3 regions of the Virgibacillus proomii genome follow, and region 3 is predicted to be linked to each of the others. Evidence: riboswitches for the same ligand, from Rfam matches in the RefSeq annotation. Region 3 holds a riboswitch; each other region holds the start of a gene.
The links. Region 3 has a riboswitch for S-adenosylmethionine ahead of BN1066_RS12470 (LLM class flavin-dependent oxidoreductase). Riboswitches for the same ligand answer to the same signal wherever they lie in the genome.

Region 1 (10,174 bases), on a different contig from region 3:
CCGATCGCTTTGGATAATGTTCCCATTTGGAAATCAACTTTATCTTGTAGGCCAAAATGCTTTACTGTTCCTGCACCTTTACCTAATACACCAGATCCATGTGCATCATCGACATACGTGATAAGGTCAAATTCCTCAGCAATTTCAACAATTTCCGGAAGCTTCGCAATATCGCCGTCCATGGAAAAGACCCCATCCGTAATTACCATAATCTTTTTATATTGACCGGACTCTGCAGCTTCTTTTGCCTTTTGTCTAAGATCTTCCATATCCGAATGGTTAAAGCGAATAATTTTTGCCTTTGATAAACGGCAGCCATCGATAATTGAGGCATGGTTTAACTCATCTGATAAAATGGCGTCATGCTTATCCATTACAGCAGAAATTGCAGCCATATTACAATTAAAGCCGGATTGGTAAGAAATAACCGCTTCTGTTCCCTTAAAAGCTGCTAACTTCTTTTCTAATTCAAGATGTAGATCAAGTGTACCGTTAATGGTTCGAACGGCTCCTGCACCGGCACCATGAGAATCAACCGCTTGTTTTGCAACTTTTTTTAACCGTTCATCTGTAGCTAGCCCAAGGTAGTTATTGGAAGAAAGGTTAATTAGCATTCTTCCACCTATTTTGATTTCTGGACCATTTGGCCCTTCAACCGGATCAATTTCATTATATAAACCACGTTCTTTTAAATCTGCAATATTTTCATTTAAAAAAGAATCCAATGCTTTACTTGTCATTTTGCTTGTTTCCTCCTTTTATGTGAGTTTATGTAGTTTCTAAATATTTTAAACAAATAATGGATAAAAGCATGTTTCTTTTTCAGTTTAACACAACTTATACGAAATGTTTAATGGAAGAATACGTACAAACAGTAGTTAAGAAAAACTTAAAAAATAAATCGTTGTAAACATATTGTTAACTTTCTGGGAACCTATATCTGTTTCTACATCGTGGAGATTTTTTTGATAATAGATTCGTTGTCTAGTTTATCCCGCATGTAAGGTGCCGTAAGACCACAACTTCCGAGAAGTTTAAATTGGAGAAAACGGCACCTAAATGCCCGATTGGCTCATCTAACATTTCTTGGGGAAAGCATACCAAGAAATGAAGTTTCCCTTTATCCCGCATGTAAGGTGCAGTAAGACTCCCACTTCAAGTCCTGAGTTGATACAACAGAGTCTAAGTGGGAGAAAACGATACCTAAATGCCCGATTCATTCAAAGGTTTTTAAGCTCAAGCTTCTAGCAAACCTGTTCCTCCTCCTGTGATAAGTTCACATTGGCTCGAATCTAAAGGAAGGCCGACGAAAAGCAGGCTTGCCGCTTAAGCGTCGGCATACCCTTGTTTTAGAGGCATGTTTTCTTTTACCTCATCAAAAGCTAACCGGTTTATCCATCGAAAAACAAGCACGTGCACTTTTATTCCTTGCTTATGCTTAAGTTGCAAACTTGTAAGATTTACCTGCGAAAATGTCACCAAAAACAATGGTTTAAGCGTGTGAACTTTTTTATACTATAGGAAAGTATAAAACTTTAGGCTTTATCGTATAAGAAAAACTACAGCTTTCGCCATAAAGACTCGACGGCAAGCCAAGTTTTTCTAATACTGAATATAGATACTAGGTAGAAAAAACGAAGAACCAATCGCTCCCTATCTCTACTTTGGGCGAAGGGAAAGGAAGAGGACAATGAAGAAAATTCTTGTTGTACTATTTTTAATCTTAATCATTACTTTTGGCGTGTTTGGATATATTGAATTAAGCAGTAGCAATACTAATAAAATTGTCCAAACTGTATTAAAATAAATCTTTAGAAGTTTGTGTTTAATCATAACGTATGAAATAACGTTGTTGATATTCAATCAAATAGACAATTGTATTTTTAAGTGTGATGAAGTGATTGAAGTCATCGACAAAACAAAAATTTATTGTAAAATAAATGAAAGGTAGTAATTAGCTTTCATTATCATTTAGTTGTACTTAGAGAAAATAGCTTTTTATTAGACTTGTGCAATTTGCTTTTTTTTGTACTATAGGAAAGTATAAGAAAAAACGATAGCTTTCGCCATAAAGACTTGGCGACAAGCCAAGTTTTTTCTAATATAGTAATAGAAGGGGGAAGCTTAGTTCTTTCATTTACGGCTGGGGAGGAGGACTGGATATTGAGTGAGAAAACCATTTATTTTCTTTTTACAGATACGGGAACAAACTTAGCGAAAGCGATTAACTTTTTTACAAAACAATCTTTAAATCATGTTTCTATTGGATTTGATAAAGAGTTACATGAGCTTTACAGCTTTGGACGTAAACAGCCAAGGAATCCGTTTATTGGTGGGTTTGTAAGAGAGGATATTCACAGTGATTTTTTGAAAAAGTCAAACTGCGCTGTTTATCGCTTTATTGTAACAGAAGAGGAATTTAGAAAAATAGTAGATCATATTAAACGAATTGAGAACCAAAAACGGGAATATCGTTATAATTTTATTGGGCTAATTGGAATATTGCTACAAATTGAGATTAACCGTAAATGTGCATTTTTCTGTTCACAGTTTGTTGCTACTGTTTTAAAGGATGTAAAAAGCTTCCGTCTTGCTAAACCAACATGTTTTGTTACACCAGGAGATATTCGAGCACAAAAAGGGATGGAGCTTATCTATCAAGGGGTGTTAGAAGAATATCCGTATAGTAAAAAGAAGCAGAATAAAACTAACATAGAGTCAACAAAAGTGAAGCAATCATTTATTTTTTTATTATCTTCAAAGGTAAAACGGTTTGTAATCCGTTAAACAGAATTCAAAAGAGACTGGACGAAATCCCAGTCTCTTTTTTGACATATCAAGTTTTGGGGGATAAAAAATAAAAATTTTTACGTTTGCAAGTGGAAAAAATGGGAGACAGAGATTTGGTATCAGCTATGTTTTTTGAGGAAAAGTCTTCGCAGGCACAGGTGGCTTTTTTACACTATAGGAAATATAAAACTTTAGGCTTTATCCCGCATGTAAGGTGCCGTAAGACTCCCACATAAAAATCCTGAGTTGATACAAAGAGTCAAAGTGGGAGAAAACAGCACCTAAATGCCCGATTCGTTTAACTAACATTTCTTGGGAAAAGCATTCCAAGAAATGAAGTTTCACTTTATCGTATAAGAAAAACGATAGCTTTCGCCAGAAAGACATGGCAACAAGCCAAGTTTTTCCAAACTAGTTATCTTACTGTAAGGTATGCCTGACACCTGAGAATCCATGTTCTCATGGTACAAAAAGATACAGTTTGATTATTCAATTCCCAATGTTTGATATGGCACTCTAAATTTGAATGCTATATTATTTGCTTCTAAATCAATGTGCTCGACCTCAATCTGAAAGTTGCTTTTTAGCTTTATATCGGTAACAGCAAGATAAATTTCTTCTTTTTTCGGATTAACTATAACCCACTCTGGCATTGGCAAATATTTTTTAATATACTCCATAATCTTTTGGTTTGGTAATGCCAATAAACCAATGGAGATAGATCTTTGTTTTAAAATAATATCCCCGTTTTCTTGAACAAATGGTTCTAAATGGACAGATAATGGAACAGTTGAAGAAAATACCGGCAATTCTCCAATTAAATGCACATCTTCACCTAATTCAACACGATATCGATGATTTGTTCCCTCTAAAAGCTGATCAATATAAGCATTAACCAGTTCGTTCAAATTTTCTTTTGTTGTTCGTACTACAAACTCGGAGCTTTCACTATTTGGCTTAGCAGAAGGATCAGGATAATCCACTTCTGAAACCGGCCAGAAAATAAATATTAGAAATAGCAGGAACAAAATGATATTTAGAGATAATAAGGCTATAAACCATTGCTTCCATTTCCTTTGTTCAATCCTATTCCCCATACGAGTCATCTTCTTTCTCTTTGTTAATATACTCCAGTACGCGTTCGGCTATAAGCTGATAACCAAGACGATTAGGGTGAAAGTTGTCATCTGCAAATACTTCTTTGGCAGTATTATCAAACAAATCCATCATAGGTATAAAATACGTATGGTCGATTTTTTTTGTAACGTTTCCACCAGTTGTGTTCCAATCTTTAGCTATGATTTCTAATTCTTGAATATCTTTAAAATACCTCGCAAAGGGGTTGTAAAAGCCTAATAAATAAATGTCTGTAGCAGGATTGATACGCTTTATTTTTCCAATGATTTTAACTAAGCGATTTTCATAGTTTTGTCGCTCGATAGTAAAATCGTCCATTTCCAAATTTGTGATATTTTCCTTCAATACTTGCATAATATCATTAGCTCCAATGGTAATTAATACAATATTTGCCCGTTGAATAGAGGAATTAATATCTGGTTCATTTAAACTTTTTAGCAATTGATCGGATCGATTGCCCCGTTTACCAAAATTATCAAACGTACCAGTACTTTTGCGCTTGTTGAACATTTGCTCTAAAACACCTATATATCCTCCTTGCTTCGTTTCATCCCCAATTCCTTGTGTTAACGAATCACCAATCGCAGTAATATGGACCGGTTCAGAAAAATATTTAATCACTGGCTGTTCTTTTTTTAATGCTGATGTATGATATGGGCGCTGTTTATGTTCTTTTATTATATTCACTTTTCCATATGCTTTTGTCTTATGTGGCTGCCCATTTGTTTCTTGATCTTTATTGGTTAAAGCGATTGGCGATTGGAACAGAATGAATAACCCTATTCCAGTGATTAGCATAAAGATAATGCCAAAAAAGTACTTGTTTTTACTGTTTTTTTGCATATTTCATCACACCGCTGCTGTATTTATTGTGTAAATTTAATTAGGGGGTAAACTCGTTAACTCCAAATGATATGTTATGTATAGAGTTCGGTCATCTACTCTTAGTTTACCGCAAATTGACTATTATAAACCTTTCTATCTGTGAAAAATAAAGATCGCCTCCAAATTTGTAAGGCGATCAAGAAAGGGAAGGTTACTTATAATTTTTCCAATTTTATAATAAAGTAAACCTTTAAATATAATAATATTGACTTTTAGAGGCTGTTTAAAAAGTAGGGTAAAATGGACATCGAGTTTCTTCGCACGTTAGAACGGATAAATTTTTTTTAGCGTTGAAGTTCATTCAACGTAGTTAAAAATTTTTAAGTTCTAAGTATACGTGTAACTAAGGCTATGGTCTGCGCTTTGCTGCTAGCCAAGTTTTTCTAAACATACACTTTTATTGGATTTTTTAAGAAAAATCAAGTTTAGCAGAACTTCAACTGGTAACAGAATCTTTACTATTGCTTGATTTTCTCTGATTTTGAAATTTGATTTAATTTGAGACCATAATCTGGATCCTATTCGTCCAAAATCTCAAACCCAGCAAATAATGCTGAAAAAGATACCATTCATTATACGGTAACCAGACTTTTTTGATTACATCGGAGAGAAACAGCCAACTCATAAGGATTCTTCCCAGTAATAATCGGTATTCCTGCAGCTTTTACATTCTCTAACACAGTAAGATTGGCATCTGGATGTTCGATCCATAAAATCTTACCATCTTTATTAATGAACTGTTGCAATACAGTAGCCGGTAACTCAGGTTGAATGAACCAGATTGCATCCACTATGGTTGGAATAGCAGACAATTCATCATATTGAGGAAGCGTTTCTGAATGAAAGGTTTTGCCAACTTCGACGAGATCAAATCCTAATTGTTGCAATTGCTTCACTTTTTCTTTACTGCTATTATTTGCCTGTCCCAGCCCATATACTACAATCGTTTTCTTACGGACATTCCCATCTTCTCTAGCGAATGGAGAATGGAGTAACCATTCAATGGCATCATCTTCATCAGATCCAATTGTTTCAGCATTCCCAGTTGCTTTGGCAATGGCAGTATCTAATGTTTTTAGCAAATCATTTATCGATTCCAAACCGATAGATAAACGAACCATTTCTTCTGTTGTTCCACTTACTGCTAATTCTTCTGTTGACAGCTGTTGATGGGTGGTGGATGCCGGGTGAATGATTAATGATTTTGCATCACCAACATTAGCGACATGTGACCATAGTTCAATGTTGTCAATTAACGTACGACCTGCTTCTAGCCCTCCCTTGATACCAAAGGTAATAATCGATCCAGCACCATGACTGAAATATTTTTTTGCTAAATGATAGGATGGATGACTTTCCAGACCTGGATATGATACCCACTCAATTGCCGGATGGCTATTCAGATATGCAGCAACTTTCTGGGCGTTTTGGACATGCTGTGGCAAGCGTAAATGCAATGTTTCCAATCCTTGTAATAATAAAAAGGCATTGTAAGGGCTCAAACAGGCACCTATGTCACGTAACAATTGAACTCGTAATTTTGTAGCAAAGGCAGCTGGTCCTACATCGACAAACCTTAGACCATGATAGCTTTCATCTGGAACTGTAAATCCCGGGAATTTTTCATGATTCCAATTAAATCGTCCGCCATCGACGACGACACCTCCAATCGTGGTACCATGTCCACCTATCCATTTGGTCGCCGAATGTACGACAATATCTGCACCCCAAGCTAGGGGTTTTGTGATATATGGTGCAAATGTGTTATCAATAATTAGTGGAATATGATGGGCATGGGCAATCGCAGCTATTTTTTCTACATCAAATATCTGGAGGCTTGGGTTCGTAATCGTTTCTCCAAAAATAGCTTTTGTTTTGTTTGTAATAGCTGCTTCAACCTCGTTCGGATTCGTTCCATCAACAAATTTTACATGAATACCATAACGCGGCAATGTATTCGCAAATAGATTGTAAGTACCGCCGTAAAGGTTACTATCTGTGATAATTTCATCTCCTGCACTTGCTACATTAAGAATGGCAAATGTAATGGCGGCCATTCCTGAAGAAGTTGCAACAGCCTGAACTCCATCTTCTAATTCTGCTACCCGTTGTTCAAACGCAGCAACGGTAGGATTGCCAATTCGCGAATAGATATTGCCTGCTTCCTTTAATCCAAATAAGTTTTGTGCATGTGTTGTATCGTTAAAAACATAAGATGTCGTTTGATAAATTGGTACAGCTCTTGATCCTGTTGTAGGGTCAGGTATTTGCCCTCCATGTAGTAATACGGTCTCCCTGTCATGCTTTTGAAAATTTGTCATTACTTATTCCTCCCTAATAGTTTTGATGAAGAAAAAGTGAACAGCTCTTAAGAAAAAAATTTTTGACTATGCCTAGTCAGCATCGGTTCCTTCTGTTGCCTTGTTTTCTGTTTGGACGTTGCAAACCGACTCCTTTCGTTTTTGCTCACTTGAGAAGAAGAGGTAAATAAAAAAACCTCTTCCTAATAAGAAGAGGGTTTGGGTCATTCTGTTCCTCCTCTTATCTTTCAGATCATTTACAAGATGATCTGTAGGATTTAGCACCGTAAAAAGCAATATGCAGAATTGCTTTCAGGTTGCTGGGTTTCACAGGGCCTATTCCCTCCACCGCTCTTGATAAGAGATACAATTGTTAAATTACTGAATATTATATGAGTATAATGGCTTTATGTCAACTCGTAGTTTTAGAAGATGACATCTGTTTGTTTCTAAACGGATGATAAAAACTCGACAGCATATAGTTTATTAACGCAGCCCAAATAAATAAAAAAGCGATAAAATGGGCTGATGTGAAAGCTTCATCATAGAGAAATACACCTATTAACAGCATTAATGTAGGAGCAATGTATTGTAAAAAGCCAATCATTCCTAAAGTGATTCGTTTTGCTCCACTAGCAAATAATAATAATGGAACAGCAGTCATTACTCCAGCTCCCATTAATAAAAAGTTAGTGTTTGAAAAAAATTCGTTTATTTGAAAAGCATGGTCTGGAATCATAATCACATAAATAATAGCGATTGGTACAATAAGCATCGTCTCTATGGTTAGTCCAATCATTGCTTTTATATCTAGCTTTTTTTTCAATAATCCATACAGTCCAAAGGTAGTTGCAAGCAGTAAAGAAACCCAAGGAAACGTGCCATAACTAAATGTTAAATACAGAACTCCAATAGTTGCAAGAATAAACGATACGGTTTGTCTCATGGTAAAAGCTTCTTTTAGAACAATGATTCCTAATAAAATACTGATTAATGGATTAATATAGTAACCTAAACTTGCTTGTACAACATGATTACTATTTACTGCCCAAATAAAGGTTAGCCAATTTAGGCTAATGACAATAGTTGCCAATGAAATGCCTATTAATTTCCGTTTATCATGAAGCAAAGCCTTCCATTCATCTATAAATTCTTGCCAGTTTCGGGTAACTAAAACGATGATAAACATGAAAATAAATGACCAGATACTGCGATGAGCTAACGTTTCTCCAGGTGAAACATGATCAAGGAATTTCCAATAGATTGGTAGAAACCCCCATAGAACGTATGCCCCTATTGTATATAAACTACCTGATCTAATCTGAGAAACATCATTCATTTTTCTCCTTCTTTCTTTGGATAGAAGTATGGATATGATTTCTTCTTCCATTGTATGTAAGCAAAAGTCTAGCTTTCCTATGCTCGGCTAATTATATTTATTTTAGAGTTGTCTCATTAAATAATCAAGCATTGATGTTTAAAAGATTTGAATACTATTAAAAAAGGTAACATCGTGAAGGAATACTAAAGAAAAGGGACTAACACTATGTATCAGAAAAACATTTCCAATCAAATGGATGAATGTGCTTTTGAAAATAGTCGTTCCTCTAAAACAAATGAGTAGAATATTTTTCATATTCTAAAAGCAGATATTATGGGAGATGACAATAAAAATGGGAACAAATGTGATTTATGATGGAATGATTCAGCAGAATTGCTGGCAAGCTTAGCCGCATCCATATTAACCTTTCAAACTGCAAAGCAAAGCTACGTCAGCAACACATTTCCATTTTTCAAGGTCAAGGAAAGCTACGTCAGCGACACACCGGACAACGAGTTTTATGGCTTCTTAGATGTTTAACAAAGAGAAAAAGCCCTGCCAAAAAGAAGTGGATCTTAATAACATAGTTGTAAGCGGTTTTGGCTCTATTTATAGGGCTGAGGCCGTTTTTTATGTTAAGCGTGTATAAAATATATGAATCTGAAGATAATGGTTGCCTTTAAGAAATGTTAGGAAAATAACTGAATCATTAATAATAACAAAAGTGATCTAGGTCATTTTTGTTTACCTATGTAAGTTAAAAGGATATGAAAGCGCTTTTTATCTTTGGTTTTGCTGATAAAATAAAATATAAAATGCTGGTTGAGGAGGTTTAAATGGATGAGTAAGAGGAAAATCAGCGACACTATCCAAAGATTCGGGCGAACTTTACTCCTGCCAATTGGAGTACTGGCACCAGTTGGTATGATCTTAGGAATTAGTGGAGCATTGGTTCAAACTTATATGATTGAAAGGTTTCCCTTTTTAGGCTATGAAGTAGTAAACACAGTATTAATTAGTATTCGTACAATAGCAAGTGCCGTGTTTGATAATATCCCATTATTATTTGCAATGGGTGTAGCTTATGGAATGAGTAAAAAAGATAAGGGGATATCTGTCTTTGCCGCTACAACTGGTTATTTAACTTTAATCATTGCAATGCATGTTTGGCTAACCGTAACGGGTAAAATGGCAGATCCGGAGATCATGACTCAATTTGGACAAATAGAAGTATTAGGTATTCAAACAATGAATATTAATGCGGCAGGGGGGATCATCACCGGATTAGTAGCTGCCTGGGCAACGGATAAGTTTTATAATCTAGAACTGCCAACGGCTTTTGCATTCTTTTCGGGAAAAAAATCCGTCCCCATTATTACAATTGGTCTCATGACCGTCATTGGCCTGGTGATTCCTTTTATCTGGTCTTTGTTTGTAGGACTTTTAACGAATTTATCTGCCGTATATTTAAGTGTAGTTGGTCCGTTCTTTACTGCTGCAGGAGAAAGATTGTTTATTCCCTTTGGGCTTCATCATGTGTGGAATGTTCTGTTTAGATTCACGGAGGCTGGAGGGTCATATGTTATTGATGGTGAAACATACGTAGGAGTTGTCCCTGCGATGACGGAGATTTTATTTAATCAAGGGCCTAATAGTGAGTATTGGTCGATGATGCCAAAACTAACTCGTTTTATGGCACAGCAGCAAATGTTGGTAACGTTATTTATTTTTCCGGCGATTG
Region 2 (10,174 bases), 420 kb from region 3:
ATATATGTGTACGGAGTTGCTTGATTATGTAGCAGATGAAGCTGTACAATTACATGGCGGCTATGGATTTATGCAAGAGTATGAAGTTGAGCGTATGTACCGCGATTCACGAATTAACCGTATCTTTGAGGGAACGAACGAAATAAACCGTTTGCTAGTTCCTGGCACACTATTGAAAAAAGCATTAAAAGGTGAGCTGCCACTTTTACAAAAAGCTCAAAGCCTGCAAGAAGAATTAATGATGCTTATGCCAGAAGAAGTAGGTACGGAAACATTGGAACAAGAAAAGTATTTATTAAAAAATGCGAAGAAAATTGTATTAATGGTCGCTGGGTTAGCGGCGCAAAAGTATATGCAGCAGATCGAAAAGGAGCAAGAGATTCTAGTAAACTTGGCTGATATGGTTGCTGAAGTTTACAATATGGAGTCTGCCATCCTTCGTACCGAAAAGGCAATACAAAAAACAGGGAAAGAAAAGAATAAGCAGAAGCTCCTTTACACACAAGTTTATGTTCAAGAAGCATTTAACCGAATTGAAGCGGATGCAAAAGAAACATTAATCGCTGTAGAAGAAGGAGATACATTACGAATGTTGCTTTCTTCTTTACGCAAACTAACAAGACACACACCTGTAAACGTTATAGCGAAAAAGCGCGAGATTGCTGCTGTAATTATTGAAGAAGAAAAATATGTACTGTAAAACAGAAAGAAAAGCTGCTGCCTTTTAGAAGACAGCAGCTTTTTTACATGTGTAAAAATTTGAAATGAATTGGTGTCGAATATCGATTTTAAGCTTTATGTATAAGCGAGGGATTAGTTCTAAAAGCTAAGTTTCGCTGTATACGCTTTTTAAAATTAAATGCAAGAAGTACCAAGATTTCATTATTTGTCATTTCATTCGTATTTTCGTTCATGATTTTGCTATAATAATAGTATATGTTCAAAAAGAAGATAAAAATAACCGAAACATTTTAGTCGACACTGTTTCAACAAGTAAAATGGCATTTGATATATGCATAGTATAGAAACAGAGACAAGGGAAAGCCGTTCCCTTTTTTACACTATAGGAAAGTATAAAACCTTATGGTTATAAGAAAAACGGTAGCTTTCGCCATAAAGACTTGACGACAAGCCAAGTTTTTCTAATCTGACTTTTTGAGCATCCTTTTGTAGTTAATGATGAAAGGGAGGTTTTAACAATGACGTTAACCTTTTATTGGTACCCAAATTGTGGAACATGTAAAAAAGCAAAAAAGTGGCTCGATGATAAAGAAATAAGCTATGAGCCAATACATATTGTGGAAAGTCCGCCAAGTAAAAATGAACTCCTTACACTCATCGATAAAAGCGGGTTACCCGCAAAAAAATTTTTCAATACGAGTGGTAAAAAGTATCGAGAACTGAATATAAAAGATAAGATTAAAGACGCAACAGACGAAGAAATGGCAGAAATATTAGCCTCGGATGGCATGTTAATTAAACGACCAATTGTAACGGATGGTTCGAAGGTAACCGTGGGATTTAAGGAAGACATGTTTGAAGAAAATTGGCTGGCTGAATGAAAAAAGAAATACTGGATAAAAATTGATTAACCTTGTATAGTGAAAGTGGAGTAAACTTTTGGAGGGATAAACGTGAGCGTACCAAAGGAACTATTATATTCAAAAGAACATGAATGGGTAAAAAAAGAAGATGGAAAAGTAAGAATTGGAATTACAGATTTTGCTCAAGATGAACTTGGTGATATCGTATTTGTAGAGCTTCCTGAGCCTGGTGATGAATTGGAAATAAATGAGCCATTTGGCAGTGTTGAATCTGTGAAAACGGTTTCCGAACTGTATGCGCCAATTAGTGGAAAGGTTGTCGAAGTAAATGAAGAGCTAGAAGACAGCCCGGAACTTGTTAATGAGTCTCCGTATGAAAAAGCATGGATGGTAGTCGTAGAGCCGACAAGTGAACTGGATGACTTATTAACTGCTGAAGCATACGAAGAAATGATAAGTGAATAATAAAACAAAGAATAATAGCTGATGTGCAAAGGATTGCAATCAGCTTTTTAATATAGAAATTTTACCAAAGGCAATCAATCACTAAATAGCTGTGTTTCACCATATAATAAAAAGCGAATGTACAATTTGGTAGAGAAAATAAAGGGAATATGCGCTAATTAGGCAAATGGACCGTTTGGTTTCATAAATGATTACTCACCTTCTAATGCAAGAAGTGAAAGCATATCGCTTGATTTCCCAAGGAGTGCTATGTGATGATACCAGATGAATCAGAAAAAATTTTAATTGTCGAAGGGTTAACAGATAAAAAGCAAGTAAATAAAGTTATAACAGAGGATTTAACGATTGTTTGTACAAATGGAACACTTGGTATAGAACGGTTTGATCAATTGTTAGAGGATTACCAGCTAGATGAAAAGGATGTATATATTTTCGTTGATGAAGATCCTTCTGGAATAAAGCTGCGCAAACAGTTAGCTAGAGAATTGCCACATGCAAAGCATCTGCATATTAGCAGTGAATACCGAGAAGTAGCAACAACCCCTGAGAATATTTTAGCTCAAGTACTGGTAAGCAAAAGCATTGCTGTTAATCCGATTTTCTTGATTTAACTCTTATTAAAAAGGTGATCGTTTGCAACAGGTAACGAAAGAACAATTACAAAAAGATAATTATTTGCTTTATATATTCACTCCATTTTGCGGGACATGTCATGTTGCTAGAGGCATGCTTAAAAAAATTGAAGCAATGCAACAGCAGGAGATTTTCATCGAAATGAATGCATCTTTTTACCCCGATTTTATGCAGAATTACCAAATTCAAAGCGTTCCATGCTTACTCATTAAAAAAGATGGAGAAATAATGGAGAAAATCTATGCATTTAAAAATATAGCAAATATTTATCACTATTTAATAATGTATAGACCGGAAATATTCACTCATAAAAAATAAGAAATACGTTGACAGAGTTAACGAGAGCATGCTATTATATGGTTTATTCAAATTAAATATTGTTTAACTCTTATCTTGAGCGGTGGAGGGACTGGCCCAGTGAACCCGCGGCAACCTTCAAACTTCTTTGTTTGAAAGGTGCTAATTCCTGCAAAGCTTTAGCTTTGATAGATGAGGGGACATAAATGACAAACATACGTCTTTCTGTTCTCTTACAGAAAGGCGTTTTTATTTCACTATAGGAAAGTATAAAGTTTTTTAGGTTTATCCCGCATGTAAGTTGCCGTAAGACAAAATCTTGAGTTGATGCAAAGGGCCTAAGTGGGAGAAAACGGCACCTAAATGCCCGATTCGTTTAAGGGCCTTTAGGTCATACCCTTGCGGTACTAATATTCAGTAGGAGAGGGAAGCAAACTCCTACTGAATGAGTTTCACTTTATAGTATAAGAAAAACTATAGCTTTCGCTAAAGACTTGGCGACAAGCCAAGTTTTTCTAAGCCACATAGAGCATAATAAGTACGATGCGAAAAGAAGGAGGAGTAGGCGTGATATCGATTGAGGGTTTGAGTAAGATTTTTACTGCAAACAAGACAAAAACAACAGCTGTTGATGATTTAACCCTTTCGATTGATCAAGGAGATATCTTTGGTGTTATCGGTTATAGTGGTGCTGGAAAGAGTACCTTTGTCCGTCTCTTAAACCGTCTCGAAGAACCAACAAGTGGGCGAATTTTTATCAATGATCAAGAAATTACAGCACTCAGTAAGAATAAATTACGGGTAGCTAGACAGGATATAGGAATGGTGTTTCAACATTTTAATTTGCTTTGGTCACGTACGGTAGAAGACAATATTGCATTTCCGCTAGAAATTGCTGGTATTGGCAAGGAAGAAAGAAAAAAACGAGTTCAATCATTAATTGATTTAGTCGGGCTAACAGGAAAAGAAAAGGCTTATCCTGCGCAATTAAGCGGCGGACAGAAGCAACGTGTTGGTATTGCACGCGCATTAGCAAACAAGCCTTCTGTGCTGCTTTGTGACGAAGCAACATCTGCTTTAGATCCTGAAACGACAAATTCAATATTGGAATTATTAGTAGATATTAACAAGCAATTAGGTTTAACGATTATTTTAATTACTCATGAAATGCATGTTATTCGGAAGATTTGTAAAAACGTTGCTGTGATGGAAAATGGGAAAATTGTTGAAAAAGGAAATGTGTTAAATGTGTTTTCTCAACCTAAAAGTCCAGTTACCCAAAAATTCGTTCAACAAATCATGGGATACGATGAAGAAGATTATGATTTAGACTATCTAATCAATACGTATAAGCATGGAAAAATAATCAGATTGCATTTTGTCGGCGAGACGACAAATGATGCCTTAATCAGCAAACTGGTTAAAACATATGATATCGAGATTAGTATTCTACAAGGAAAGATTACTCGTACTCAGGCTGGTGCATACGGAACACTATTTATTCAAATGAGTGGCGATCCAGATGAGGTAACAGAGGCAATCATCTATGTGCAAAATGAAACCTCAGTCGAATTGGAGGTTGTACGTGATGCTGACTGAATTGTTTCCAACCATAAAAATAGAAGATTTTGCAGTTGCAACCTATGAAACATTTTATATGACGATTATCGCATTATTCGGTACGTTCATCTTTGGGATACTATTAGGATTATTATTATTTCTCACGAGTAAAGACGGGCTGTGGGAAAATAAAATGATTAACTTTATTACTGCCACGTTTGTAAATGTGTTTCGAGCTATCCCGTTTATTATCTTAATCCTATTGCTGTTCCCATTTACAAACTTGTTAGTTGGTACCACTCGGGGGCCAAACGCTGCTTTACCTGCACTCATCATTGGTGCTGCCCCATTCTATGGCAGGTTGGTTGAGATAGCTTTACGAGAAGTAGATAAAGGAGTAGTAGAAGCAGCAAAAGCGATGGGCGCAAAAACCAGAACCATTATTTTTAAAGTGCTCTTGCCAGAATCCATGCCAGCTTTAGTATCAGGAATTACAGTTACCGCGATTGCTTTAATTGGTTATACAGCAATGGCAGGTGCAATCGGTGCAGGTGGACTTGGAAGCTATGCTTATTATTCTGGCTTTCAGCGAAGAGATTTTGATATCGTATTGATCTGTTCGATACTTATTGTCATCATTGTCTTCCTATTTCAGTTTATTGGCGATTTTATCACTCGAAAATTAGATAAAAGATAACAATCACAGAAGAATAAGGAGCGAAAAGAATGAAAAAGATAATTATTTCCGTTTTGTTAGTAATTGGTTTAGGAACTGTGTTAGCGGCTTGTGGGAATGATAAGGAGGCATCTGATAAAAATACGATAAAGGTCGGAGCATCCAGTGTTCCGCATGCTGAGATTTTAGAAGAGGCAAAGCCGATATTAGAAAAAGAAGGTATTACATTAGAAATTCAAGAATATGAGGATTATGTATTACCAAATGATGATTTAGCAAGCGGAAAATTAGATGCGAATTATTTTCAACATATACCATTTCTAAAACAGACCATTAGTGATACAGGATATGAGTTAGATTATATTGATGGAATCCATATCGAGCCAATTGGTGTTTATTCAAAGGGAATAAAGAGTGTAGATAAAATTCCTGATGGGACAGAAGTCATTTTGAGTAACTCTGTACCTGATCACGGTCGTGTACTCACTTTATTCGAAAAACAAGGACTAATTAAACTGAATGAATCTGTTGAAAAGTCAGCAGCAACAATTGATGATATTGTAGAAAATCCAAAAAACTTAAAATTTACCCCTAAATATGAGGCAGCAATGCTTCCGGAATTTTACGAAACAGAAGAAAATGCATTAGTCGTAATCAATACAAACTATGCGATCGGTGCCGGGCTAAAACCGACAAAAGACGGTTTGTTTATTGAAGATGAGGATTCTCCATACGTGAATGTACTCGCAGTAAAAAAAGAAGATAAGGATAACCAAGCATTAAATAAGCTAGTGGAAGTATTACAATCTGAAAAAATTCAGAAGTTTATTGAAGAAAAATACGAAGGTGCGGTTGTACCAGTAGGCGGGAAAAAATAGTTGAAAGTAAGTCAGCGTATATAATCGTGAGTGACCGTATCTTTATGAACCGAATGGATTTCATTTCATGTAACAGAAAATAAGCAATGATATGTGCTATTATACGTTTAAATCCACTTTGTGCAGGGAACTTGTTCTGTGTTAGGCTATTGAATGTAAGAAACAAGAAAGGATGATTCCCTATTAATAGTGGAATAAAAATGAATTACACTTTGGAAATGGAAAAAGCCATGCAGCAGTCACATCATATTGGCTATGCCGAATATGAACGAAAGCTTGATAAGCGTATGGCAGTTGAAAGGAAACGTCAGAGAGAACATCGGAAGTGTAAACATTTCGCTGCTGAGTATAATCATCAGCTTTATGGATAGTTAGCTATAGATTGAAAAAGCTTCGATAGATAAATGGCAAAGAACGGCGCTTATGTGAGATGAAAGCATAAGTGCCTTTTCCTTTACCTGGAAAACGATATCTGTTTTTGCAAGGTGGATATCTTTGTATGGCATTTATCCATATTCCACTTCGGGACTTTGTGATTATCAAAAAAGGTAAAAGGACCTAGAAGTTCGACGCGGTGAAGTGTCGAGTAGCTAGAGTGTATGCAGTACAGATACATAAGCACTAGTGAAGCTTCCTCGAAACACATTCTCACGCAGGAAAAGGGGATACCAGAGAAACAAGTCAATAAAGAAAATTTGGCTAGCAGCAAGCGAAGCACAGACGATAGCCTAGTTGACTTATACTTAGAACTTAAAAATTTTTAACTACGTTGAATGAAACTTCAATGCTAAAATTTTATCCGTTCTAACGTACGAAGAAATTCGATGTGTTATTTTTAGTGACTTTTTGAGAACAACCTCTATTAAAGGTTATTTCGCCACTTCCGTGGGGTGGTCCATCTCCGCGTCAGAGTTATAACGCTTACTTGATGCTAAGCAAGGGAACTTTTGCTGATTTTACATACATGATACATAGGGCCGAATGAGAATATGACACGGAAAATAAGAAAATAAAGCATTGCTTTAGAAGATAAATAGTGTTTGGTGTATACTTAAGTTTAATGATATGCTAAGTTTACTAGAATTAATCGTAATTGGTTTCACATTTAAAAGAGTTGATAATAAATTCGAAATGCTTTAAGATTGTAATGAGAATAAAATGAGAATGAATATCACATTCATTTTCAATGTGATAATAAAAATAACAGTAGTTGGAGGTATAAATATGGCTGGATCAACTTTAGAAATTAAGAATCTGCATGTTTCAATTGAAGACAAGGAGATACTTAAAGGTGTCGACCTTACTATAAAAGGTGGAGAGTTCCATGCAGTTATGGGGCCAAATGGGACGGGAAAATCCACACTAGCTTCAGCGATTATGGGGCATCCTAAATATGAAGTTACAGAAGGGTCCATTTTATTAGACGGAAAAGATGTCTTGGAAATGGAAGTTGATGAACGTGCCCGAGCAGGTTTATTCTTGGCCATGCAATATCCTAGTGAAATTAGTGGGGTGACAACTTCCGATTTTCTTCGTTCTTCTATTAATGCTCGTCGTGGAGAAGGAAATGAAATTTCGTTAATGAATTTTATTAAGGAAATGGACAGTGTATTAGATTATCTCGAAATCGATAAGAATATGGCACAAAGATACTTAAATGAAGGGTTCTCGGGTGGAGAGAAAAAACGTAATGAAATTCTGCAATTAATGTTGCTAAAACCGGAAATTGCAATTTTGGATGAAATTGATTCCGGTTTAGATATTGATGCATTAAGAATTGTATCTAAAGGTATCAATAAGCTTCGTGATGATAACTTTGGTTGCTTAATTATTACCCACTACCAACGTTTATTAAACTACATTACTCCGGATTATGTACATGTTATGATGCAAGGTCGTATTGTTAAATCTGGCGGACCAGAACTAGCAAAACGATTGGAATCAGAAGGTTATGAGTGGATCAAAGAAGAACTCGGTATTGAAGACGAAACAGTGGAGCAAAACGCATAAGGCAAGGAGGGATACAATGACTGTAGAAACAAAACTGCCATACGATAAAGAATATATTGAACAGTTTTCCAAAGAAAGAAATGAGCCTGCATGGATGTTGGAGTTACGTGTTCAAGCTTTAGAACAGGCTGATACATTGGAATTGCCAAAGCCGGATAAAACAAAGATTGGCAAATGGAATTTTACGGAATTTAAGCATACTGCAACGGGTGAAGAAATTACATCATTAAACCAACTGCCTACTGAAATACAGGAGTTTTTAGATCAGGATAATTTACCTGAAAACCTGATTATCCAACGTAATCATTCCATAGCTCATAGTAAGCTGAGCAAGGATTTGCAAGATAAAGGCGTTATCTTTACTGATATTTTTACCGCTTTACAAAAACACGAAGACTTAGTGAAAAAATTTTATATGAAGGATGCTGTAGCGGTTGATGAGCATCGCTTAACTGCCTTGCATGCTGCTTTAATGAATGGCGGAGTGTTTGTTTATATCCCTAAAAACGTGATCATAGAGGCTCCGTTACAAACCATTTTTTGGCAGGAAGATCCTGAAGTGGCAATGTTTAATCATGTTCTAGTTGTAGCTGATGAGGGAAGCTCTTTAACATATGTGGAAAACTATTTCTCACATAACGCAAAAGAAGCAACCGTTGCAAATATCGTAACAGAAGTCATCGCACATGATAATGCTAAAATTTCATTTGGCGCTGTTGATAACTTTGCTGCAGGAACGACAGCATATAACAACCGTCGCGGCGTTGCATATCGAGATGCAACGATTGACTGGGCTTTAGGACAAATGAATGATGGAAATACGGTTTCTGAAAACATAACGTTTTTAATGGGAGAAAACTCATTATCAAATGCAAAAACAGTTTCCGTCGGACGAGGTAAGCAAACACAGAATTTTACCGCTAAAATTGTGCATCATGGCAAAAATTCAGAAGGCTACATTCTTCAACATGGGGTGATGAAGGATAAAGCTACTTCGATTTTTAACGGCATTGGTAAAATTGAACATGGTGCTTCGAAAGCAAATGCAGAGCAGGAATCCCGTGTTCTTATGCTAAGTGATAAGGCTCGCGGAGATGCTAACCCAATTCTGTTAATTGATGAAGATGATGTAACAGCCGGTCACGCTGCGTCTGTTGGTAGAGTTGATCCGTTACAGCTTTATTACTTGATGAGTCGAGGCATTACAAAAGATGAGGCGGAGCGCCTAATTATTCACGGCTTCTTAGCACCAGTTGTTAATCAATTGCCAATTGAAGCAGTGAAAAATCAATTGACTCAAGTCATTGAAAGGAAGGTATATTAATGGATGTAAAAGCCATTCGTGAGCAATTTCCTATTCTAAATCAGGAAGTGAATGGCCATCCTTTTGTCTATTTAGATTCTTCAGCTACATCGCAGAAACCAATTCAAGTGATGGAAGCTGTAGATAACTATTATCGAACATATAATTCCAATGTTCATCGTGGTGTGCATACACTTGGTACAAAAGCAACTACCGCATATGAGGGTGCTAGAGATAAGGTTCGCCGGTTTATAAATGCAGATAGCACAAAAGAAATTATCTTCACAAGAGGAACCACTACTGCGATTAATACAGTTGCTTCCAGTTATGCACGAGCTAACTTAAAAGCTGGGGATGAGATTGTAATTACACCAATGGAACATCATAGTAATATCATCCCTTGGCAGCAAGCTGCCAAAGCCACTGGTGCTTCATTAAAATATATTCCGTTACAAGAGGATGGAACGATCCGTTTAGAAGATGTAAGGAAAACTGTTACGAAGCAAACAAAAATAGTTGCAATCGCACATGTTTCTAATGTTTTAGGCACGATCAACCCGATCAAAGAAATAGCTGATATTGCCCATGAGCATGGTGCAGTAATTATAGTTGATGGTGCACAGGGTGCTCCTCACATGAAGATTGATGTAAAAGCTTTAAATTGCGATTTTTATGCTTTTTCCGGCCATAAGATGGCAGCTCCGACTGGAATCGGTGTGCTTTATGGAAAGAAAGAAATACTTGAACAGATGGAGCCGGTGGAGTTTGGTGGGGAAATGATCGATTTCGTACATCTATATGAATCCAC
Region 3 (10,174 bases):
GGATAAAACTTTTACCACTTGGAGAAAATCGGATCCAAAATTCCGAGCAGATTTGCTATTTCGCGCAGCAGCAATTATTCGCCGAAGGAAGTACGAATTTACTGCGCACCTAATAAAGGAAGGCGGTAAGCCATGGAAGGAAGCAGATGCAGATACTGCTGAAGCAATTGACTTCTTAGAGTATTACGGAAGGCAAATGTTGAAGTTGAAGGATGGAGTAAAAATAAATAGCCGTCCAATTGAGCATAACCAATATCATTATATCCCACTAGGCGTTGGTGTCGTTATTTCACCATGGAACTTTTTATTTGCTATTATGGCTGGCACCACTGTTGCTGCTATGGTTACAGGAAATACAGTATTGCTTAAGCCTGCCAGTGCAACACCGGTTATTGCTTATAAATTTATGGAAGTATTAGAAGAAGCAGGACTTCCCAAAGGAGTAATCAATTATATTCCTGGTTCGGGAAAAGAGGTTGGTGATTATTTAGTCGATCATCCGCGTACACGTTTTATAAGCTTTACCGGTTCTCGTGAGGTTGGTACCCGTATCTTTGAACGTGCTGCTAAAGTTCAAGAGGGACAGATTTGGTTAAAGCGCACCATTATTGAAATGGGCGGAAAAGATACGATTATCGTTGATAAAGAAGCGGATCTGGAATTAGCTGCTCAATCCGTTGTTCAGTCTGCTTTCGGTTTTTCAGGTCAAAAATGTTCTGCATGTTCACGGGTGGTTATTCATGAGGATGTTTATGAAGAAGTTAAAAATCGCATCGTTGAATTAACAAATGAATTGTCGGTTGGCGATCCACATGATAATACACACTTTATGGGTCCGGTTATCGATCAAGCAGCATACGATAAAATAATGGATTATATTGAAATTGGTAAGCAAGAAGGTGAGTTATTAATCGGTGGAGACGGTGATGATAGTAAGGGCTGGATGATTCATCCAACCGTGTTTGCTGATGTAAATCCAAAAGCGCGAATAATGCAGGAGGAGATATTTGGACCGGTGGTTGCTTTAACTAAAGCAAAGGATTTCACAGAGGCTATAGATATTGCTAATAACACGGAGTATGGTTTAACCGGTGCAGTTATTACAAATAATCGTGAACATGTGGAACAGGCAAGAGAAGATTTCCATGTCGGAAACCTATACTTTAATCGAGGCTGTACAGCGGCAATCGTAGGCTATCAGCCATTTGGCGGCTTTAACATGTCTGGAACCGATTCAAAAGCCGGTGGACCAGACTATTTAATTCAGCATATGCAAGGAAAAACAACTTCTGAAATGTTTTAACTAATATAGAGACTTCGTATTTCCCTCCATAGTTGGCAACATCAACTATAGGGGGCCCTTTTTTATTTCATTTCCTACACCGATTTTCGTGTTTAGGAGAAGATATCCGTTTCTTCATGGATAACTTTTTTGAAAAGTAGCTTCGTCTAGCTTGCGTGCTCAATGCCTAGTAAACTTGGATTTCCTTCCTATGATAAATCAACATCGTCTCGAATCTAAAGGAAGGCCGACTAAAGGAGGGCTTGATGCTCAGGCGTTGGCATCCCCCTGTTTTTAGTAATATGTTTTCTTTGTTACGTCGCTGACCGAGCGCTTCTAGGATTTTGTTCTGTCTAAGACAGAATTTCGAGATGGTTGGGAGGGAAGATAAATATGGAACAATTAATGCGAAATTTCTTTTTGTTTTTATCAAACAATAAAGCGTTAACAAAAGCAGCCAAAAAATATGGATTCCGATTTGGAGCATCTCGCTTTGTAGCAGGTGTAAATATTCATGAAGCTGCCAAAAAAATAAAGGAATTGAATGAAAAGGGCTTTGTTATAACGGTTGATCATTTAGGCGAATTTATCGATAATGAAACGGAAGCTAGACAGTCAGCACAGGAATGTATCCGTGCTATTCAGGTCATTGCTCATCAACAATTAAATGCAGAGTTGTCGTTAAAGCTAACATCATTAGGAATGGATATTTCTTACGAGCTTGTTATGGAAAACATGCGCAATATAATGCAGACGGCGAAAGAACATCAAGTGATTGTAACGCTGGATATGGAAGATTATGGGCGGTTGGAGCAGACGTTAGATATTTTTACTACTTTAAAACAGGAATTCGATAATGTCGGTACGGTTTTACAAGCTTATTTATATCGAGTAGAAAAAGATTTAGAGGCATTGAATAAATATAAACCGTATTTGCGTTTAGTTAAAGGAGCATACAAAGAATCCGAGGAGGTTGCTTTTCCTAATAAAGCCGATGTCGATAAAAATTACAAAAAAATAATCAAACAAAACTTATTGTATGGTAATTATACGGCAATAGCAACACATGATGATGAAATAATCGAATATACAAAGGAACTAGAACAAACCTATCATCTATCACGGGATCAATTCGAATTTCAAATGCTTTATGGGATTCGGAATGACCTGCAGGACAGATTATTAAAAGAAGGCTACAAAGTTAGAATCTACCTGCCTTATGGTGAAGATTGGTTTGGCTATAATATGCGACGTTTAGCAGAGCGTCCTGCCAATGTTATGTTTGTTTTAAGAGGAGTTTTAAAAAAATCAAAATGAATGACTTTTGAATGCCAGAAAAGGAGCGTTCCATGTTAATTATTTCAAAAACGGAAATTCAAGCTCACTATTCGATAAGTGATGCGATAAAAGATATAAAACTAGGATTAGATGCAAAAAAGTCTGGAAAGATAGTAAACCCCCATCGTACGGTGATTAGTCTACCGAAATATCAAGCCTCCAGCTTGTATATGCCAAGTGCAGATCTATCATCAGATATTGCATCGATAAAAGTCGTGAGCATTTTCCCCGAAAACCCTAAACAAGGTAAAAAAACGACGCAGGGCGTCCTTTTACTGACAGATGCTGCAACCGGTGAGCATATTTGTATGATGGATGCTTCTTATTTAACGCGTTTACGCACAGGGGCATTAAGTGCGATTGCTACAGACAAACTCGCACGTGCTAATGCCAAAATACTAGGTATAATTGGTACTGGGGCAATGGCTTTTGAACAAGTGATGGGTGTACTTGCTGTACGAGAACTTGAAAAAATAGTTTTATATAATCGGACATTGGAAAAAGCTGTACGCTTTAAAACAAATCTTTTAGCTTCGGGAGTAGATATACCTGTTAGAGTCGTTAATCGCTCGAAAGAAATAGTGCAAGTAGCTGATATTATAATATGCAGTACACGATCGCATGAACCTGTATTTGCTGGAAAGGATCTTCAACCAGGAACGCATATAAATGGGATTGGTTCATTTTTACCTTCGATGAGAGAGGTTGATCTTGTAACTATTAAACGTGCTACTCAGATTGTTGTTGATGATCTTTCTAGTGCAAAAGAAGAAGCAGGAGAATTAATTTACGCTGAAAAGCAAAGCGATTTTAACTTTTGGGATATAGTAGGGGAACTAATGGATTATGAATTATTATCTCGTTCTTCTGATGATGAAATTACCTTTTTTAAATCGGTGGGGTCCGCATATTTTGATTTAGTCGTCGCTACAGGCATTTATAAAAAGGCAATTTTATTAAGTTGTGGTCAAATAGTTGAAATATAATTCACAAAAATATGACTTGACAGATTATTTTGTTTTAAGTATTATTAGTTGTAATATTCTATAACAGCAAAAAATGAAAATCTATTTTTGCGTTTTAGTAATAAAAAATATCTGGTACAGAGAAATGCGGCACTCGATTTTAATTGGTGATCCGCATAAAAATTAAAGAAAGAATTAAACGGATACACTTCCTAAATCGAACTTCTAGCTCCAATGTGACAAATCAAGAAGGATAGGTTTTTTAATTTTGAAACATTTACGTTTCAATTATCCTTTATACGGGCTGTCATTTTAATTGTATATTTTATTTTGTCATTTTGTCATATAGGAAAAAACAAAAAGTAATCCTAATAAAGAGGTTCGGTGACTTATTCCTAAACTCTGACATTATCGTACAGGATCGATATAAAACAATTATTTTAAGTTTTTAACTTATTTTCAACTTCCACATAATTGTCTCTAACTCAGCTGTATATCAGTATATAAACATATTCTGCAGAAAAGAGGTTCGTTTTTAGATTAAAATTAATTCAAAGTTAAGTTTATTGTTAACAGTATATTATATAGATGGTAATTAGTTTTGATATAATAATGATAGCTCAATAGGATGGAATCATCAAAATGGAGTATTACCCGAAAATGTTATTTATAAATAATTTTATCTTATCTCGAGTCGGGGGAGGAACCTGGTCCTGTGATCCCGCAGCAACCGTTACTTGTAACAAGGTGCTAATTCCAGCAAGCTTTTTGCTTGAAAGATGAGAAGTGTTGTATGGTTATGTATGCCTCTTCCTCATCGGAAGGGGCATTTTTAGTTAGAAGCCAACTCAATGCCAAAAAATTTTTATGTCTAATTTTTAATCCGACGAAGTGGTTGCTTGAATAGATCCTAGTATTAACGAGACGGTTTAACCAAATAGTACTATAAAACCAACTAAAACGATGTGGATAATTTAATTTAAGTTAATGAAGGGTGCTCCCTTGGAAAATATCAATTATGGAGGAGATTAAAAGATGACAAAGCAAATTCATTTAAATGGGTTTATTCAAAACTCACCATCACCGCATTCTATTGGGCTATGGAAACATGACAAAGATTTAGGAAGGAAACATAATACTTTATCGTACTGGACAGAAGTAGCGAAAATATTAGAAAAAGGAAAATTTGATGCTCTATTTATTGCCGATGTATTAGGTACGTATAGCACGTATGAAAATAGCCATCGTGCAGCAACAACGCATGCAGTTCAGCTTCCGGCACATGATCCGCTTGTACCCATTTCCGCTATGGCCGCTGTGACGAAGCACTTAGGATTTGCTGCGACTATTTCTACTACTTATGCACAGCCTTATTCATTAGCAAGGCAGCTTTCTACATTGGATCACTTAACCAATGGAAGGATTGCTTGGAATGTCGTGACCTCATATTTGGAAAGTGAAGCAAAAAACCTTGGGCTTAAAGACCGCTTACCAAAAGAGCTTCGGTATCAACGAGCAGATGAATTTTTGGAAGTGGTGTATAAGCTCTGGGAGCATAGTTGGGAGGAACATTCCGTTGTTTATGACAAGAACAATGATCAATTTGCTGATCCGAATAAAGTGCATCTGATTAATCACAAGGGTAGATATTTCAATGTTCCTGGTCCGCATTTAGTAGAGCCATCTCCGCAACGAACTCCGGTTATTTTTCAAGCTGGTGCCTCACCAAAAGGAAGGGATTTTGCTGCTACGCATGCGGAAGCAGTATTTACGAAAAACCATTCCTTAAAAGCTGTAAAAGAATACACCATTGATTTACGAGCGCGAGCAAAAAAGAAAGGTAGAAATCCAAAAAATATAAAGATTTTTTTAATGATACTTCCAATTGTTGGTCGAACGGAAGAAGAAGCGTACCGAAAGTATCAGCAATTAACAGAACACGTCAGTTATGAGGGAACTGCAGCTTTATTGTCGGGACATACAGGAATAGATTTCGCCCAATATGACCCTGATCAATATATTGAAAATATGGAAACAGATGCTGTACAAGGTAATTTAGATATGTACACAAAAGATCCAAATAAGAAATGGACACTAAAAGAGGCGGTAAAAAATCATGGACTTGGTAATGGTACTGTAAAATTTATTGGGACACCTGAACAAATCGCTGATGAAATGCAAGTTTGGGCAACAGAAGGGGATATAGATGGCTTCAATATTGCGCAATTTTACTCCCCTGGAACTTTTTCTGAATTTGTTGATTATGTTGTACCCGTCTTACAAGAACGGGGTATTTTCAGAAGAAACTATGAAGCAGTTACTTTAAGGGAACATTTATTTGGAAAAGGTCACGTAAATATATCGGATGAACATCCTGCCCGTAACGGTTTAACCGTTTAATACGTTCTTCTAATAAGTGAGGAGGGGAGAATGGATGAGTTCTATTACAACCTATATTTGGATTGGTTTTACTGTTTTTCTTTCCGTTATGTTTATTTCTTGGCTTGGTTAGTGCAAAGAAAACAAAGCACACCCGTGATTTTGTGATCGGAAGTGGTCTTGGCCCATATAATTCTTGGAATCTTCCTTTTCGGCAACCTATTTAAGTGCTGCTACTTTTTAGGATATCCGGGATGGTCGTATGATTGGTGATTTATGGCTTTTTTTATGATCATCCCGCATGTAAGGTGCCGTAAGACTCCCACTTCAAAAATCTTGAGTTGATACAAAAGGTCTAAGTGGGAGAAAACGGCACCTAAATGCCCGATTCGTTTAAGGCCTTTAGGTTATACCCTTATGGTACTAACATTCAGTACGAGATGAAAGAAAACTCCTACTGAATGAAGTTTCACTTTATCGTATAAGATAAACTACAGCTTTCGTTAAAGATTTGGCGGCAAGCCAGTTTTTTTAAGTAATCATTGGAGGAGGACCGATTGTTGTTATCATGGTCGTAAGAAAGGTGAGAAAACTCAATCAGTAACAACAGTCGCTTTCTCCTCCAGATTGGCTCGTTGATTTCTATAATAGTTATATTTTACGAGTTGGTTCAGGGATTATTTTATTATTTAATGTGTTTTACATTGCAGGACTAGAGAGACTACTTGAATAAGCATCGCGGTTTTTTCAAGAACAAAAAGGGCTCCGATGGCAATACATCACGGTTTTTCAAGGATAAGGAAAGCTACTTGAAGATATCACGAAAGAAAAATTGTACAGCTTGAGCACTCCGTGTCTGCTTTTTGTTTCAGGTTTACTTTTTATTGATTTACAATTAGACTTTATGTATACATTTCTTTCAAAAGGAAGGATATTATCATGAAAAAAAATTATATTGGTTATGCTGGAACCTATACCCGAAAAATAAGTAAAGGAATCTATCGGTTTGCACTCGATCCAAAAGCACGAAAGTTAACAGCAGTTAAAGCTGTTGCTGAAGTAGGAAGTCCTACGTATTTAACGATAAGTGAGGATAATCGTTATTTGTTCTCTATTGGGCAAGATGGAGAATTAGGTGGGGTACAAGCCTATAAGATTAATGGGGAAGCTGGTGAATTGGTTAAGTTAGACGAGCAACTAACGGAAGGAAAGCCTCCATGTCACTTATCTTTCCATCAAGATAAATTAGTAACCGGTAATTATCATAAGGGAGAAGTCGGTCTATACTCTTTCACAGCTAAGGAAACATTAGAAGTAGATTCCTTTATACAACATACAGGTAGTGGTCCTCATGAACGGCAAGAAAAATCGCATGTTCATTATGCAGGATTTACGCCAGACCGTAACTATGTCATTATCTGTGATTTAGGAACAGATGAACTGGTTACGTATCGTATCGATACCAACAAACTTGTGCGTCATAAAACTCTAAAAGTAAAATCGGGGAGTGGTCCACGTCATATTGAATTTCACCCAAATGGTAAAACGGCATATGTGCTCACAGAACTAAGCTCGGAAGTGATTGTTTTCGATTATGATACGGAAAATGGAAGTTTTTCTGAAAAACAAACGATTCTTGCCAAACCAGCAGATTTTGCTGAAACGAACGATGCCAGTGCTATTCACATTTCTTCGGATGGGAAGTTTTTATACACGGGAAATCGTGGCCATAATAGTATTGCACTGTTTCAAATTGATCAGAAAACCGATAAGCTTTCCTTTATCGAGTTTACAGCTACTGGCGGGGAATGGCCGCGTGATTTTGTGTTAGATCCTACAGAGTCTTTCATTATTGCAGCTAATCAGCATAGTGGTAATTTAGTTTTATTTGAACGGAATCAACAGACAGGTAAGCTAACTCAGTTAGACTCTGTGGTAGAGGTTCCGGAAGTAGTCTGTGTGAAATTTTTAAATTAATATTTTGCATAAGTAATTAGAATAACCAGCTAATTCGTCTTTTATCCCGCATGTAAGGTGCCGTAAGACTCCCGCTTCAAGATCCTTGAGTTGATACAAAAGGTCTAAGTGGGAGAAAACGGCACCTAAATGCCCGATTCGTTCAAGGGCCTTTAGGTCATACCCTTGTGGTACTAACATTCAGTAGGAGATGGAAGAAAACTCCTACTGAATGAAGGTTCATTTTATAATGGAATTAGACATTGCAAGTACAACGAAATATACTCTCTGAAAAGCAAGCTAATATCTCTCGTAGATAAAGGTTTGCTTTTTTGCATGTTAAAAATGTTAGATCTATAGATTAAGTTGATACATGTATATGTAAAAGGTTTGGAATAAAAAAGTTTTCTAGATAAAAGCAAAAAATCGTTCTATTACATCATGTTTAAAACGCTAGCTTGGAGAGCTTTATTTTATCTGTGCACATCAGTGTATAGGAAGGATTTTCCCGGCTTTTCACAAATTCAAGTGAAACAGCAAAGCTGAATCCAATAATTTGAAGAATTGGTTAAAAGATACCTGACATATGCCGATATAAAGAAAGCTGAAGTTAATAATTCTTCTAGGAGGGATACTAAAGATATGGCAACAGTTGCAGCACATATTGTAGAAATGATTAGGGAACAAGGCTGTCAGTTCGCATTTGGAGTTCCGGGAAAGCCTATTGTACCACTTATCTTGGAAATGGAAAAGCAGGGAATTGACTTTGTTTTAGCGCGCCATGAATGCGGTGCTGGTTATATGGCGACAGGTTATGCCATGCAAAATGATAGTCTGAGTATCGCTATTGGTACATCTGGCCCAGGCGGAACTAATCTTATTACGGCAGCGGCACAAGCAAAGGCTTATCACGCACCGGTTTTGTTTATCACTGGTCATCCACCATTGACGGATGTAGGTAAACCAGTTGGACAAGATTCGAGTATGTTCGGTACTGATTTAACAGAAATGTTTCGTCCGGTTACTTTGTTTAGTGCAAAGGTAGAAGATGCTAGCTTGTTAAAAAATTATGTACAGCATGCTTTAGAAAAAGCGCTGACTGGGGCAAAAGGACCTGTTCATTTGTCTATTCCACTCAATGTGCTTATTGATAAGACAGAGTCATTCACCTTACCTTCTAAATGGAGTAACGATATTCCTGTATCAGGAAATTTAGAACAAGCTTCACAAATTTTGTATGCTGCACAACGACCAGTTTTATTGTTAGGGAAAGGAGTTCACATAGCCAAGGCGTATCGACAGGTACTAGAGTTTGTTGAGAAATGGAACATCCCAGTCATGACGACGCCAGGAGGTAAAGGCACATTTCCTACGAAACATAGACTGTCACTAGGTGCATATGGACTAGGCGGTACAGCAGCGGCTTCTGCTTATATGGAAGAAGGAGTCGATGTTATGGTTGTTATCGGCTCTAAGTTAAGTGATATGTCGATAGCAGGTTTGCAACCAGACCATTATCCAAAAACAATCATTCATTTTGATCCATTTGCAGATTTTGTTGGAAAATCAATTCCAGTGGAAACTTTATTTGTTCAAGGTGATGCGAAGGTAAATCTTCATCAGTTGAATTTAAATTATTTTTCCAAGCGAGAAGCACCAGATCTTCAAACATATTGGCAAAAAGAAATGCTAGAAAGAGAGAACGAGCAAATTAAACATGCTAATTATCAAAAAATATCTACAGCAGCGGTTATGAAATGCTTAAGAGGGCTCTTACCAGAGGAAACCATCGTATTTGGAGATGACGGGAGCCATACTTTTCATGCAATTAAGCATTTTGATATTGTGAATCCTGGTACATTCTTTTTTGACGATGTATTTGGTGCAATGGGACATGGTCTTAATTTTGCAATTGGGGCGAAAATAGCTAAACCAGAAACGCCGATTGTAAGCTTTACAGGTGATGGCTGTATGATGATGCATGGAACAGAAATATCTACCGCCGTGAATCAACAAGCTCATATGATTTTCTTTGTTTTTAATAATGGAATGCTTGATATGGTAGATAAAGGAATGCTCTATAACTTAGGTAGGTCAGTAGGGACAAGATATACGACCGAAATGAATGCAGCAAAATTTGCTGAATCATTAGGTGCAACTGGTTATCGTTGTATGACAATGGAAGAAGTTATTGCTGCAACAAAAACGGCATTAAAGCATCCACAAACTGCGGTAATTGAAATCATAGTAGAAA

Region 1: another riboswitch for S-adenosylmethionine. It lies ahead of BN1066_RS06220 (O-acetylhomoserine aminocarboxypropyltransferase/cysteine synthase family protein); the one in region 3 lies ahead of BN1066_RS12470 (LLM class flavin-dependent oxidoreductase).
Region 2: another riboswitch for S-adenosylmethionine. It lies ahead of BN1066_RS14225 (methionine ABC transporter ATP-binding protein); the one in region 3 lies ahead of BN1066_RS12470 (LLM class flavin-dependent oxidoreductase).

The regions. Positions count from the first base shown of each region.
Region 1 is NZ_FUFN01000009.1:764,115-774,288, reverse strand. It holds gene BN1066_RS06240 (glycine C-acetyltransferase) at 1-740, opposite strand, end outside; gene BN1066_RS06235 (hypothetical protein) at 2,164-2,787, shown strand; gene BN1066_RS06230 (YpmS family protein) at 3,276-3,887, opposite strand; gene BN1066_RS06225 (GDSL-type esterase/lipase family protein) at 3,877-4,770, opposite strand; gene BN1066_RS06220 (O-acetylhomoserine aminocarboxypropyltransferase/cysteine synthase family protein) at 5,385-7,133, opposite strand; SAM riboswitch class I at 7,351-7,476, opposite strand; gene rarD (EamA family transporter RarD) at 7,525-8,451, opposite strand; gene BN1066_RS06210 (PTS transporter subunit EIIC) at 9,274-10,174, shown strand, end outside.
Region 2 is NZ_FUFN01000010.1:1,432,403-1,442,576, forward strand. It holds gene BN1066_RS14200 (acyl-CoA dehydrogenase family protein) at 1-700, shown strand, start outside; gene BN1066_RS14205 (arsenate reductase family protein) at 1,200-1,562, shown strand; gene gcvH (glycine cleavage system protein GcvH) at 1,635-2,009, shown strand; gene BN1066_RS14215 (toprim domain-containing protein) at 2,264-2,620, shown strand; gene BN1066_RS14220 (thioredoxin family protein) at 2,643-2,960, shown strand; SAM riboswitch class I at 3,028-3,138, shown strand; gene BN1066_RS14225 (methionine ABC transporter ATP-binding protein) at 3,507-4,538, shown strand; gene BN1066_RS14230 (methionine ABC transporter permease) at 4,528-5,196, shown strand; gene BN1066_RS14235 (MetQ/NlpA family ABC transporter substrate-binding protein) at 5,226-6,053, shown strand; gene BN1066_RS20330 (YuzK family famiily protein) at 6,254-6,424, shown strand; gene sufC (Fe-S cluster assembly ATPase SufC) at 7,278-8,063, shown strand; gene sufD (Fe-S cluster assembly protein SufD) at 8,080-9,387, shown strand; gene BN1066_RS14250 (cysteine desulfurase) at 9,387-10,174, shown strand, end outside.
Region 3 is NZ_FUFN01000010.1:1,014,439-1,024,612, forward strand. It holds gene pruA (L-glutamate gamma-semialdehyde dehydrogenase) at 1-1,303, shown strand, start outside; gene BN1066_RS12460 (proline dehydrogenase family protein) at 1,676-2,599, shown strand; gene BN1066_RS12465 (ornithine cyclodeaminase family protein) at 2,632-3,606, shown strand; SAM riboswitch class I at 4,267-4,371, shown strand; gene BN1066_RS12470 (LLM class flavin-dependent oxidoreductase) at 4,621-5,985, shown strand; gene BN1066_RS12475 (lactonase family protein) at 6,904-7,941, shown strand; gene BN1066_RS12485 (thiamine pyrophosphate-binding protein) at 8,563-10,174, shown strand, end outside.